3 regions of the Candidatus Enterococcus mansonii genome follow, and region 2 is predicted to be linked to each of the others. Evidence: predicted binding sites of a transcription regulator. Region 2 holds the regulator's gene; each other region holds the start of a gene.
The links. Region 2 encodes CtsR, which represses protease genes until heat stress. Its sites were predicted from a motif close to TTGGTCAAAAAAGGTCAAANA; they were not measured.
Positions count from the first base shown of each region.

Region 1: A5880_RS03515 (ATP-dependent Clp protease ATP-binding subunit) is a predicted target of CtsR. The motif match lies at 2,049-2,069, and genes of this name have one in related genera.
Region 3: ftsH (ATP-dependent zinc metalloprotease FtsH) is a predicted target of CtsR. The motif match lies at 1,735-1,755, and genes of this name have one in related genera.

Region 1 is NZ_NGLE02000001.1:747,917-752,489, reverse strand. Features, by position in the region: gene A5880_RS03515 (ATP-dependent Clp protease ATP-binding subunit) at 1-1,978, opposite strand, end outside; gene A5880_RS03510 (hypothetical protein) at 2,302-2,493, shown strand; gene A5880_RS03505 (phosphocarrier protein HPr) at 2,666-2,932, shown strand; gene ptsP (phosphoenolpyruvate--protein phosphotransferase) at 2,932-4,573, shown strand, end outside.
Region 2 is NZ_NGLE02000001.1:1,577,895-1,582,467, reverse strand. Features, by position in the region: rRNA gene A5880_RS07300 (23S ribosomal RNA) at 1-189, shown strand, start outside; rRNA gene rrf (5S ribosomal RNA) at 283-398, shown strand; tRNA gene A5880_RS07290 (tRNA-Val) at 414-486, shown strand; tRNA gene A5880_RS07285 (tRNA-Lys) at 493-565, shown strand; tRNA gene A5880_RS07280 (tRNA-Leu) at 578-659, shown strand; tRNA gene A5880_RS07275 (tRNA-Thr) at 692-764, shown strand; tRNA gene A5880_RS07270 (tRNA-Gly) at 773-844, shown strand; tRNA gene A5880_RS07265 (tRNA-Leu) at 855-940, shown strand; tRNA gene A5880_RS07260 (tRNA-Arg) at 1,040-1,113, shown strand; tRNA gene A5880_RS07255 (tRNA-Pro) at 1,198-1,271, shown strand; gene A5880_RS07250 (CtsR family transcriptional regulator) at 1,429-1,896, shown strand; gene A5880_RS07245 (ATP-dependent Clp protease ATP-binding subunit) at 1,901-4,390, shown strand.
Region 3 is NZ_NGLE02000001.1:2,244,863-2,249,435, forward strand. Features, by position in the region: gene tilS (tRNA lysidine(34) synthetase TilS) at 1-1,046, shown strand, start outside; gene hpt (hypoxanthine phosphoribosyltransferase) at 1,156-1,701, shown strand; gene ftsH (ATP-dependent zinc metalloprotease FtsH) at 1,802-3,964, shown strand; gene hslO (Hsp33 family molecular chaperone HslO) at 4,098-4,573, shown strand, end outside.

The DNA of each region.
Region 1 (4,573 bases), 830 kb from region 2:
CTTCATCTAGCATTAAACTAACGATATTCATCAAGTTTTCTTTACTTAATGCTTTAAATTCGACGATTCCGTCAAAACGGTTCAAGAATTCAGGTGTAAAGAAATTGTTCAATTGACCTAAAACAGATTTAGTAACCCCATCACGAGCGGCTCCGAAACCGACATTTGCTTCGACATTACTAGTTCCTGCATTACTTGTCATAATAATGATCGTATCTTTAAAGCTTACGGTGCGACCTTGGGCATCCGTTAAACGCCCATCATCTAGAATCTGCAAGAACATATGCAGTACATCTGGATGTGCTTTTTCAATTTCATCCAATAAAATCAAACTATAAGGGTTACGACGTACTTTTTCTGTTAGTTGTCCAGCTTCATCGTACCCAACATAGCCAGGAGGTGAACCAATCAATTTAGACACACTGTGTTTTTCCATATATTCACTCATATCAAAACGAATCATAGAGTCTTGTGAACCAAATAATTCATAAGCTAATTGTTTAGCTAATTCAGTTTTACCTACACCAGTTGGTCCCACAAATAAGAAGGAGCCGATTGGACGATTTTGTTTGCCTAAACCTACACGGTTACGGCGAATCGCTTTTGATACTTTATCAACAGCATTATCTTGTCCTACAACATGTGCTTTTAGGTCAACAGCCAAATTTTTCAATTGTGTCTGTTCTTTTTCTTTTAAATCACCGACTGGAATACCAGTTTTTTGTTCGACAATTGCTTCGATATTTTGCTCATCGATCACAGGTGTTTCTTCATCGCTAATTTGTTTTTCTTTCATTGCTTGTAGTTTATTGATTTGGTCGCGGTAATAAGCAGCTTTTTCGAAGTCTTCTTCTGCAGAAGCTTGTTGTTTTTGTTGCTCAGCATCGGCTAATTTCTTTTCAATCGTTTTTGGATCAACGATTTGAATTGTTAAGTTCATCTTAGAGCCAGACTCGTCTAATAAATCAATCGCTTTATCAGGTAAGAAGCGGTCTTGAATGTAACGATTAGACAAAGTTGCTGCTGCTTTAATTGCTTCATCCGTGTATTTTACATGATGATAGTCCTCGTAACGTTTTTGCAAGCCTTTGAGTATGGCAATTGTTTCATCTACGGTTGGTTCATCCACACGGACAGGCTGCATCCGTCTTTCTAGGGCTGCATCTTTTTCGATAATACGGTACTCATTTAAGGTTGTGGCACCAACCATTTGCAATTCGCCACGAGCTAGAGCTGGTTTCAAAATATTGCCGGCATCCATATTTCCGTCACCTGCTGAACCAGCACCGACGATCTCATGAACTTCATCTATGAAGAGAATCACATTTTCGGCTTGTTTGATTTCTTCAATCAATTTTTGCATCCGTTCTTCAAACTGACCTCGAATACCCGTTCCTTGAACGAGTGAAACAACATCTAAACGTATAACTTCTTTATCTAATAATTTTTGTGGAACATCGCCATCAACGATTTTTTGAGCCAGTCCTTCAACAACGGCAGTTTTACCTACACCAGGTTCACCTATTAAGACAGGGTTATTTTTTGTTCGGCGATTTAGGATTTCGATAACTCGTTTGATTTCTTCATCACGTCCGACAACAGGATCAATGTCGCCATTTCGAGCAGCTTGAGTAATGTTGATTCCGTACTCACCTAGTAAACCATTTCCTTGTCCAGCATTGCCTCTTGGCGGTTGTCCGCCATTGAAGCCATTACCGTCTCCAAATTGTGTAGGCGGTATTTGACCATTAGGATTTCCTTGTTGTTCTTGCATTTGACGAGATAAAGAGCGGTATAAATCATCTAAACTTCCAAAACCAAATGGATCTTGTTGTGACATTGTTGGTTGAGTATCATTTGCTTGTGTTTTTAATTTTTGATAGCAACTTTGGCAATAATCTAATTGTTTTCTTTGACCATTAACATTTGCGTATAAATGGATTGTTGCTTGATTTTGCTGGCAATTTTGACAGATCATAGGATAAAACACGTCCTTTCTATAATAAGACAAATCATGTATCAAAGTCGTAGTTACAAGGTCAAAACATTAGTTGACCATTTTTGACCTTTGAAAATATTATAGCATCTTTTAGCTAAGAATCAAGCAATTGAACTCTAAAAAACGAAGATGAAACTATGAACGTAAAGGAAAAAGAGTAGTAAAATTTTCCGGAAAGAGAGAAAGTTAGACATTTCTTAGAGTGATTTAATAGAAATAATGAGAACAATTTAGACAAATCTCTATTTTTGTCATACAATATTATTAGACCAAAAATTAACATGAAAGCAGTGATTAGTAGGATGTTTGAAAATCCTTTTGAAGAACAAATCCAAGCATTAAAAGAAGGCGAGATTGCGGAAATCGTTGTAGAACCAAAAGATTTCCCTTCATTCAGGGAAGCTTGGAAAAATTTGCCGGATCGAATGTCCATTGTTGGAGAAGCTGGATTAAATGGACGAATTATATATCGTTACATGAAAGAAGAGATATAATTGATAGTTTGATTCGATAAAAAATAGGTGAAAAGTGTTGTAACTACTCACAAAAAATGGTAATCTTAAAAATTGAAAGGGTATTATCCAGAATCTAGTTTCACTTGAAACGTACCAAGAAAGGAAAACCCTAACATAAAAATTATTTTACTTACGAAGGAGACCGATTCATATGGAAAAGAAAGATTTTCACATCGTAGCAGAAACAGGGATTCACGCTCGTCCAGCTACATTATTAGTTCAAACAGCAAGTAAATTCAACTCAGATATTAACTTAGAATACAAAGGTAAATCTGTTAACCTTAAATCAATCATGGGCGTTATGTCTCTAGGTGTTGGTCAAGGTTCAGACGTAACGATCTCAGTTGATGGTGTGGACGAAGCTGATGCATTAGCAGCAATCGTTGACACAATGCAAAAAGAAGGATTGTCTGAATAATGTCTGAAATGCTAAAAGGAATTGCCGCAAGTGATGGTGTTGCTATTGCTAAAGCTTACCTGTTAGTTCAACCTGATTTGTCTTTTGACAAAAAATCTGTGGATGATTCATCTGCTGAAGAAAGTCGTTTAGATGAAGCTCTAGCAAAATCTACGACTGAGTTACAAGCAATCAGAGAAAAAGCAGCGCAAAGCCTTGGTGAAGAAGAAGCGCAAGTATTTGATGCACATTTAATGGTTTTGGCTGACCCAGAAATGATCGGTCAAATCAAACAAAATATTCAAGATAATAAAGTAAATGCCGAATCAGCATTAAAAGAAGTAACAGACATGTATATTGGTATGTTTGAAGCAATGGATGATAATGCTTACATGCAAGAACGTGCTGCAGATATCCGTGACGTTGCTAAACGTATTTTAGCTCATTTGTTAGGTGTAACTCTTCCAAACCCTTCAATGATTAATGAAGAAGTGGTTGTAGTTGCTCATGACTTAACACCAAGTGATACCGCTCAATTAGATCGTACGTATGTAAAAGCATTCGTAACTGATATTGGCGGACGTACATCACATTCAGCTATTATGGCTCGTTCTCTTGAAATTCCTGCGATTGTAGGAACAAAAGAAATCACTGCTAAAGTCAAAGAAGGCGATATTTTAGCTGTTAACGGAATCGATGGCGATGTTATCGTTCACCCGTCTGATGCTGAAAAAGCTGAATTTGAAGCAAAAGGCAAAGAATACGCTGACCTTAAAGCTGAATGGGAAAAATTAAAACATGCAGAAACAGTTACGGCTGATGGTAAACATATCGAATTAGCTGCAAACATTGGTACACCTAAAGATTTAGAAGGCGTACACAACAATGGGGCTGAAGCTGTTGGTTTGTATCGTACAGAATTCCTTTACATGGATTCTCCAGATTTCCCAACGGAAGATGAACAATACAAAGCTTACACTGCAGTACTTGAAGGGATGAACGGCAAACCTGTCGTGGTTCGTACAATGGATATCGGTGGAGATAAAGAATTACCTTATCTTCAATTACCGCATGAAATGAACCCATTCTTAGGTTACCGTGCGTTACGTATCAGTTTATCAGAGCGTGGCGACGAAATGTTCCGCACACAAATGCGTGCATTACTTCGTGCTTCTGTTCATGGTAACTTACGTATCATGTTCCCGATGGTTGCGACATTAAAAGAATTCAGAGCAGCGAAGAAAATCTTTGAAGAAGAAAAAGCAAAATTAGTTTCTGAAGGAACTAAAGTTTCTGATACGATCCAAGTTGGTATCATGATCGAAATTCCTGCAGCAGCTGTAATTGCTGATAAATTCGCTAAAGAAGTTGATTTCTTCAGTATTGGAACAAATGACTTGATCCAATACACAATGGCAGCAGACCGTATGAACGAACGCGTTTCTTACTTGTACCAACCATATAACCCATCAATTTTACGTTTGATCAAAAACGTGATTGACGCATCTCATGCAGAAGGTAAATGGACTGGTATGTGTGGAGAAATGGGTGGCGATCAAATGGCTGTACCATTATTAGTGGGAATGGGCTTAGATGAGTTCTCAATGAGTGCGACATCTATTCTTCAAACACGTAGCTTGATGAAACGTCTAGACACTAAGA
Region 2 (4,573 bases):
TTGCTGGGTAGCTATGTAGGGAAGGGATAAACGCTGAAAGCATCTAAGTGTGAAGCCCACCTCAAGATGAGATTTCCCATTTCTTTAAGAAAGTAAGACCCCTGAGAGATGATCAGGTAGATAGGTTGGAAGTGGAAGTGCAGTGATGTACGGAGCGGACCAATACTAATCGGTCGAGGACTTAACCAAAGAAACGAAATAAAAAAGTGTTTCGGTCAATTGATTACGACTTCAATCCAGTTTTGAGTGAACAATCACTCATTTGAATACAACAACACCCAGTGTGGTGGCGATAGCGAGAAGGATACACCTGTTCCCATGCCGAACACAGAAGTTAAGCTTCTTAGCGCCGATTGTAGTGAAGGGTTTCCCTTTGTGAGAGTAGGACGTCGCCACGCTAAACGTGTTGTATTGGAGGTTTAGCTCAGCTGGGAGAGCACCTGCCTTACAAGCAGGGGGTCAGCGGTTCGATCCCGTTAACCTCCATTTTTTGAGCCGTTAGCTCAGTTGGTAGAGCATCTGACTTTTAATCAGAGGGTCGCAGGTTCGAGCCCTGCACGGCTCATAGAAATATTTTGCGGGTGTGGCGGAATTGGCAGACGCACTAGATTTAGGATCTAGCGCCTTACGGCGTGGGGGTTCAAGTCCCTTCACCCGCATTTTAGTCTCGCTTGAAATAAGGCGAAAATACGCCGGCTTAGCTCAGTTGGTAGAGCATCTGATTTGTAATCAGAGGGTCGAGGGTTCAAATCCTTTAGCCGGCATCCAGAATGCGGAAATAGCTCAGTGGTAGAGCACCACCTTGCCAAGGTGGGGGTCGCGGGTTCGAACCCCGTTTTCCGCTTAGCTTGTTCGCCGGGGTGGCGGAACTGGCAGACGCACAGGACTTAAAATCCTGCGGTGAGTGATCACCGTACCGGTTCGATTCCGGTCCTCGGCATTGCTTTGAAACACTGTGAATGACAATTGCGAAGTTGACAGAATAAATGTTGAAAAGTACAAAGCAGATAAATACATCTGGCTTTGATCCTTGTTTTAAGCACCCATAGCTCAACTGGATAGAGTGTTTGACTACGAATCAAAAGGTTAGGGGTTCGACTCCCTTTGGGTGCATAGTTAAAATGTTTGACTGCGATTTAGAAGGTATGGAGATTTGGTTCCTTTTAAACGTTTAGTCTTTTTTTATTATTATAGCTACGGGAAGTAGCTCAGCTTGGTAGAGCACTTGGTTTGGGACCAAGGGGTCGCAGGTTCGAATCCTGTCTTCCCGATTTAAGAACAGAGTAATTTTTCTGTTCTTTTTTTGTTTCATCTTTTATTAGGGATAATATGTATCTTTTTTTATCAATTGGGACATTCTCCTTTATTAAACCTTTGAAATTATGTATAATTAAGGTCAGTATTAGTCAAGGGGAAAGGATGAGTGTGATGAGTAATCAAAATACTTCAGATTTAATAGAAGCATATTTAAAGAAGATTCTTGAAGAAAGTAGTAAAATCGAGATTCGTAGAGCTGAAATGGCTCATTTATTCAATTGTGTTCCTTCCCAGATTAACTATGTTATTAACACACGTTTTACCATTCAACGAGGCTATTCTGTTGAGAGCAAACGTGGAGGCGGCGGATATATTAGGATTGCTAAAGTCCAGATTTCTGACAGCGATCAACTATTAAAGCAAATGGCTCAGTTTACAGGCAATGAGCTTTCAGAAAAAGATGCACTGATTTTTATACAGAAGTTATATGAAGAAGATGTGATTACAAAAAGAGAAGGAAACTTAATGTTATCCGTTCTTGGAAAACAAATTTTAGGCAAAGCTGGATCAAATGAAGATTATTTACGTGCTCAATTGATGCATTCATTTTTAGAACGTTTGAGTTATGAGGAGGAATGATAGTATGGATGAATTATTTACAGAAAGTGCCAAAGCGGTATTAGCTATTGCACAAGAAGAAGCAAAATATTTTAGGCATCAATCTGTTGGTTCAGAACATTTATTGCTGGCTTTAGTTTTAGAGCCAAATGGAATCGCAGGGAAATCTTTACGCCAATTGAATACAGATAAAAATGATATTCGCGAAGAAATAGAACATCTAACAGGATATGGAACAGTTAAATCCTATCCTAAAGGCACTTATTTACCTTATTCTCCTCGTGCAAAACAAATTTTTGCTTATGCGGGTGATGAAGCGAAACGTTTAGGTGCGCCAAATATTGGCACAGAGCATATTTTATTGGGCTTATTAAGGGATGAAGATATACTGGCGTCGCGTATTTTATTGAATCTAGGGTTAAGTTTGTCAAAAATGCGTCAGTTATTAATGAAGAAAATTGGTGTTACTGATCCACAAATGAGCGGTAATGTTGGACGGAGACGTAATAGCCAAGCACAAAAAGCAGCACCTAAGGGAACACCCACATTAGATTCTTTGGCACGTGATTTAACAAAATTGGCTCGCGAAAATAATCTAGATCCTGTTGTTGGTCGCTCGCAAGAAGTGAGACGTTTGATCCAGATATTAAGTCGTCGGACCAAAAATAACCCAGTATTAGTTGGCGAACCTGGGGTTGGTAAAACAGCGATTGCTGAAGGTTTAGCACAAAAAATTGTCAATGGTGAAGTTCCAGAAGATATGCAGGAAAAACGATTGATGATGCTAGATATGGGTGCGTTAGTCGCTGGTACAAAATATCGTGGTGAATTTGAAGATCGATTGAAAAAAGTGATTGATGAAATTTATCAAGATGGACAAGTAATTTTATTTATTGATGAGTTGCATACCTTGATTGGTGCAGGCGGTGCAGAAGGAGCGATTGATGCATCGAATATTCTAAAACCGGCACTTGCTAGAGGCGAGTTGCAAACAATCGGTGCCACTACTTTGGATGAATACCAAAAATATATTGAAAAAGATTCTGCTTTGGAACGACGCTTTGCTCGTGTGCAAGTTGATGAACCAACACCAGAAGAAGCGGAAGAAATTTTAAAAGGTCTGCGTTCTCGTTATGAAGAGCATCATGGAGTAGAAATCACAGATGATGCCTTGCACGCAGCAGTTCAGCTATCCGTACGCTATATTAATTCTCGCCAATTACCGGATAAAGCAATTGATTTAATGGACGAGTCAGCAGCCAAAGTACGTTTAGACTTAGCCGATGAGCCTTCAGAAATTAATGAATTACGTTTGGAAATCATTCGTTTGATTCAAGAAAAAGAACAAGCTATTCAATCGCAATCGTTTGAAAGTGCAGCAAGATTACGTCAAAAAGAGAAAAAAATGGCTCGGAAATTAGAAAATATTCTATTATTAGAACAAAAAGAAGCGTCAGGCTATGCTAATCGTGTGACAGAACAAGATGTGGCTAATGTTGTTTCCCAATGGACAGGTGTGCCACTTCAACAGCTAGAGAAAAAAGAAAGTGATCGCCTTCTTGAATTGGAAAGTATTCTTCATCATAGAGTCGTTGGTCAAGACGAAGCAGTTCAAGCTGTCTCACGTGCGATTCGTAGAGCCCGTAGTGGGTTAAAAGATCCAAACAGACCAATTGGTTCATTTATGTTTTTAGGTCCAACTGGTGTAGGTAAGACGGAGCTAGCTAAAGCTTTGGCTGAAACAATGTTTGGCAGTGAAGACTCATTAGTTCGGGTAGATATGTCTGAGTTTATGGAGAAATACAGTACTAGCCGTTTGATTGGTTCCCCTCCTGGTTATGTTGGTTACGAAGAGGGCGGTCAGTTAACGGAGAAAATTCGTCAAAAACCATATTCTGTTATTTTACTGGATGAAGTAGAAAAAGCACATCCAGATGTCTTTAATATTCTATTACAAGTGTTAGATGATGGACATTTAACGGATTCTAAGGGACGTAAAGTTGATTTTAGAAATACAATTTTAATCATGACGTCAAATATCGGAGCAACAGCAATTCGTGAAGAGAAAAATGTTGGCTTCAATGTAAAAGATCTAACAAAAGATTATGATGCGATGCAAAAACGGATTATGGAAGAATTGAAAAAAGCATTTCGTCCAGAGTTCTTGAATCGAGTGGATGAAACAGTCGTTTTCCGCTCATTAGATCAAGAAGAAATCCATAAAATTGTCAAAATCATGAGCAAATCTATTGTTCAACGCTTGAAAGAACAAGATGTCAACGTAAAAATCACGGCAGCGGCTATTGAAGTGATTGGAAAAGTTGGTTTTGATCCAGAATATGGTGCACGTCCAATTCGTCGAGCTTTACAAAAAGAAGTAGAGGATCGTTTAAGTGAAGCATTACTTTCTGGTCAAATTCATCTTGGAGATAAGGTGACGATTGGCGCAACTAAAGGCAAAATAACATTGACTGTTAAATCACCGGAACCTGATCAAGTACTACAAACAATTTAATGAAAGAATCAATTATTCGCTGTGCAAAACGAATCTGTTTTGTACAGTTTTTTTCTTTAAAAAAGAGAGAATTTGTGAAAAATGAACGTTAAAACAAGAGAGGCTCTTGGAAAGTTTGTGAACCTATGCTACTATAAAACAGTTGTTAGAAAACTATCATTTTTCTATAGTTAAACTGATGAA
Region 3 (4,573 bases), 670 kb from region 2:
AAAAATACCCAAAACTTTTAACTGCTCACCATAATGATGATCAAGCTGAAACTATTTTAATGAAGCTAACACGAGGAAGTGCTTTGACTAATCTAGTAGGAATCAGAGCCAAACAATCATTTGCCAAGGGAGAATTGATTCGCCCTTTATTAATTTTTTCCAAAGAATATCTAGAACAGTTCGCTAAAAAATCAAGTATTGTGTATTTTGAAGATAGCACAAACCAAAGTGATGATTATCTACGTAATCGCATGCGGCATCAAGTGATTCCTGTATTGAAAAAGGAAAATCAACAGTTTTTATACCATATCACTAACTTTAGTGAGCAAATTGCTCTAGCCGATGAACTGATTCAATCAGTTATGGAACCTAAATACAAACAATGGGTTGAAAAAAAATCAGACCACTGGACAATTCAAATATCTGAACTGACACAAGAGAAGAAAAGTATTCAATACTACTTTTTAATGTATTTGTTTCAACAAACACTTGTGCCAGAAGGAGTCATAATTAATCAAAAACATATTCAGCAATTTTTGACATTGATTGAGCAATCGGCCCCTCAATTGGCTATGGATATTGAACAAGATTGGCAGATTATCAAAGAGTATGACACCGTTTGTTTGAAGAAAAAATCATCTAAACAAGAGGGAAAAGAGCGTTTCTTGGATATAAACGCCCCTGTTTTTCTTTCAGAAAATGAATGGTTGGCTATAGAAATAGTAGGGAAAGAGATTGAACAACCAGAAGCAGTCAAAAATTGGCAAGACTTTTCTTTACTTATCAATAGTCAAACATTGTTGCCTCTAGTCATCCGTCACCGAAAAGATGGGGATCGAATTGCATTAACACCGATGTTAACAAAGCGATTAAACCGGATCTTCATTGATCGAAAAACCCCTAATTTTATTCGAGAACAAGCTTGGGTTATTCTTTCAGCAGACCAGAACATCATTTGGGTTCCTAAATTTGTAAATTCCTATTTGAGTATTCCTAAAGAAACTGATAAAATACTCTACAGGCTCCTTTATAAAATAAAAGAGTGAAAAGCAACCTAACAGCCTGAAAATAAAGTAATAGTCGCCTGTAAAGGTTATCCTTAATGAAGTCAATCAGAAATAAGGGATAAAAACCCATAAGGAAAAGGAGAGCATTATGTTAGAGAAAGATATTAAAGAGATTTTGATCACAAAAGAACAAATTTTGGAAAAATCTACTGAACTAGGAAAACAACTAACAGAAGATTATAAGGATAAAAATCCGTTAGTCATAGGTATTTTAAAAGGAGCTATTCCTTTTATGGCAGATATTACACGTTCTATTGATACGTATTTAGAAATGGATTTCATGGATGTATCTAGTTATGGCAATGCGACAGTTTCTTCTGGAGAAGTAAAAATCGTTAAAGATTTAGACACAAATGTTGAAGGCCGAGATGTCTTGATTGTCGAAGATATCATTGACAGTGGTCGCACATTAGCTTACCTAGTTGATCTTTTTAAATACAGAAAAGCAGCATCAGTGAAAATCGTCACATTACTGGATAAACCAGAAGGACGTGTGGTAGATATTGTTGCTGATTATGTAGGATTTAATGTGCCAAATGAATTTGTTGTAGGCTATGGGTTAGATTATGCTGAACGCTACCGTAACCTGCCTTACGTAGGCGTCTTGAAACCTGAAATCTACGAATCAAATTAATATCTCTCTTGGATTTAGTTATGTTACAATGTAATGGTCAGAATTGATAAAAAATAAAACGTAAAATAAACTTACGAGCAGTAATCAAAGGAGGACAGGCATGAATAAAAAAAATAGCGGCATGAAAAATGGCCTTTATTATGTATTGCTTATCTTGGCGATGGTCATGGTTGTTTATTTCATTTTTGGAAATAACAATCCTCAATCACCGGATATCGAATACTCAACCTTCAATACTCAATTAGAGGAAGGTAAAGTGAAAGAACTGACAATCCAACCAACAAATGGTGTTTTCAAAATTACAGGTCAGTATAAAGAAAAACAAGAAATCAAAAACACTGGCGGTCTTTCTTTATGGGGATCAACAGAAGTTTCTACAAAAGCATTCACAACAGTTGTCTTGCCTAGTGACATCACATTATCAGGCATTCAAGAGATGGCCCAAAAAAATAATGTGAAGTTAACAGTCAAAGAACAATCCACAAGCGGTGCTTGGCTTTCTATTCTATTTAGTTTCTTGCCAATTGTACTGTTCATCTTCTTATTCTATATGATGATGGGACAACAAGGCGGCGGTGGCGGTGGCGGCGGCCGTGTCATGAACTTTGGTAAATCAAAAGCCAAAGAAGCAGACAAAAAAGCTAACCGCGTTCGTTTCTCTGATGTAGCAGGAGCCGAAGAAGAAAAACAAGAATTAGTCGAAGTGGTTGAGTTCTTAAAAGATCCTCGTCGTTTCGTTGAATTAGGCGCAAGAATTCCAGCGGGTGTTCTATTAGAAGGACCTCCAGGAACTGGTAAAACATTACTTGCAAAAGCCGTTGCTGGTGAAGCAGGCGTACCGTTTTACTCTATCTCTGGTTCAGACTTCGTTGAAATGTTTGTCGGTGTTGGTGCAAGCCGTGTCCGTGATTTATTTGAAACAGCGAAGAAAAATGCACCAGCAATCATCTTCATCGATGAAATCGATGCAGTTGGTCGTCAACGTGGTGCTGGTATGGGCGGCGGACATGATGAACGTGAACAAACCCTTAACCAATTACTTGTTGAAATGGATGGATTTGATGGCAACGAAGGCGTGATCGTCGTAGCTGCAACAAACCGTTCAGACGTATTAGACCCTGCATTGTTACGTCCAGGTCGTTTTGACCGCCAAATCTTGGTTGGTCGTCCTGATGTGAAAGGCCGTGAAGCGATTCTTAAAGTTCACGCCCGTAACAAACCATTAGCTGACGATGTTGATTTAAAAGTCGTTGCACAACAAACACCAGGTTTTGCTGGTGCTGATTTAGAAAACGTTTTGAACGAAGCCGCATTAGTTGCTGCTCGTCGTAATAAGAAGAAAATCGACGCTTCCGATGTAGATGAAGCTGAAGACCGCGTCATTGCTGGACCTGCGAAAAAAGATCGTGTTATCAATAAAAAAGAACGCGAAATGGTCGCTTACCACGAAGCTGGACATACAATTGTTGGGTTAGTCTTAAGCCGTGCTCGTATCGTTCACAAAGTAACCATCATCCCTCGTGGACGCGCTGGCGGTTATATGATTGCCTTGCCAAAAGAAGACCAATTCTTAATGACTAAAGAAGATATGTTTGAACAAATCGTTGGACTACTGGGGGGACGTACAGCAGAAGAAATTATTTTCAATGTACAATCAACAGGTGCTTCAAATGACTTTGAGCAAGCAACAGGCATTGCCCGTAGCATGGTAACTGAATATGGAATGAGTGACAAATTAGGTCCAGTTCAATATGAAGGAAATCATCAAGTCTTTGTTGGACGCGATTATGGTCAAACAAAAGCGTACTCAGAACAAGTAGCCTTTGAAATCGATCAAGAAGTACGTCGTATCTTGATGGAAGCTCATGATAAAGCACGTGAAATCATTGAAACGCACCGTGCTCAACACAAACTAATTGCTGAAAAACTATTAGAGTATGAAACATTAGATGCTCGTAGTATCAAATCATTGTTTGAAGAAGGCGTTATGCCTCAAGACGTTATTGACAGCCAATTCCCAAGTGAAAAAGCACAAACGTTTGAAGAAGCAAAACGTGCATTAGAAGAAAAAGATGCACAAAAACAAGCCGAAGAAAAACAAGATTTTGAAGAAACTAAAAAAGAATTACATGACGAAACAGAAGAAGTAAAAGCGGACAGTGAAAAGACAGAAGAGACTGTTCAATCAGAAAACAAATCTGATGATGAACGTAAAAATGATTCTGAATATGACCGTAATAACTTTGACGATCGTTACAAATAAAACACTTAGAGCATCCCTTTCATGGGGTGCTCTTTTCTTCAAGGTGAAATTATTTAGTTGAAAAAATAGCTAAATCCTAGTATTATCTGATAATGAGTCGAAAAAAGTACCAAGTGAGAAGAGGAAAATAAAAATGGAAGATTATTTAGTTAAAGCATTATGTTATGAAGGATCGATTCGCGCTTATGCAGTTTGCGCAACAAATACAATTTCAGAAGCACAAAAACGTCATGATACATGGAGTTCATCAACTGCAGCATTAGGCAGAACAATGGTTGGTGCTCTATTATTAGGTGCTACTTTAAAAGGCGAAGATAAGCTAACTGTAAAAGTTCAAGGTAACGGACCAGCAGGAGGAATCGTGGTTGATAGCGATGGTAGTGGGAATACTAAAGGATACATAAAAAATCCTCATGTTAGTCTAACGTTGAATGAAAGTGGTAAAATCGATGTTCGTGGAGCTGTGGGAAATGAAGGGATTTTCACTGTAATCAAAGATTTAGGATTGAAAGAAACATTCTCAGGGCAAACACCAATCGTTTCTGGTGAAATCGGTGAAGATTTCACTTACTTTATGGCGGTTTCAGAACAAATTCCATCTGCAATTGG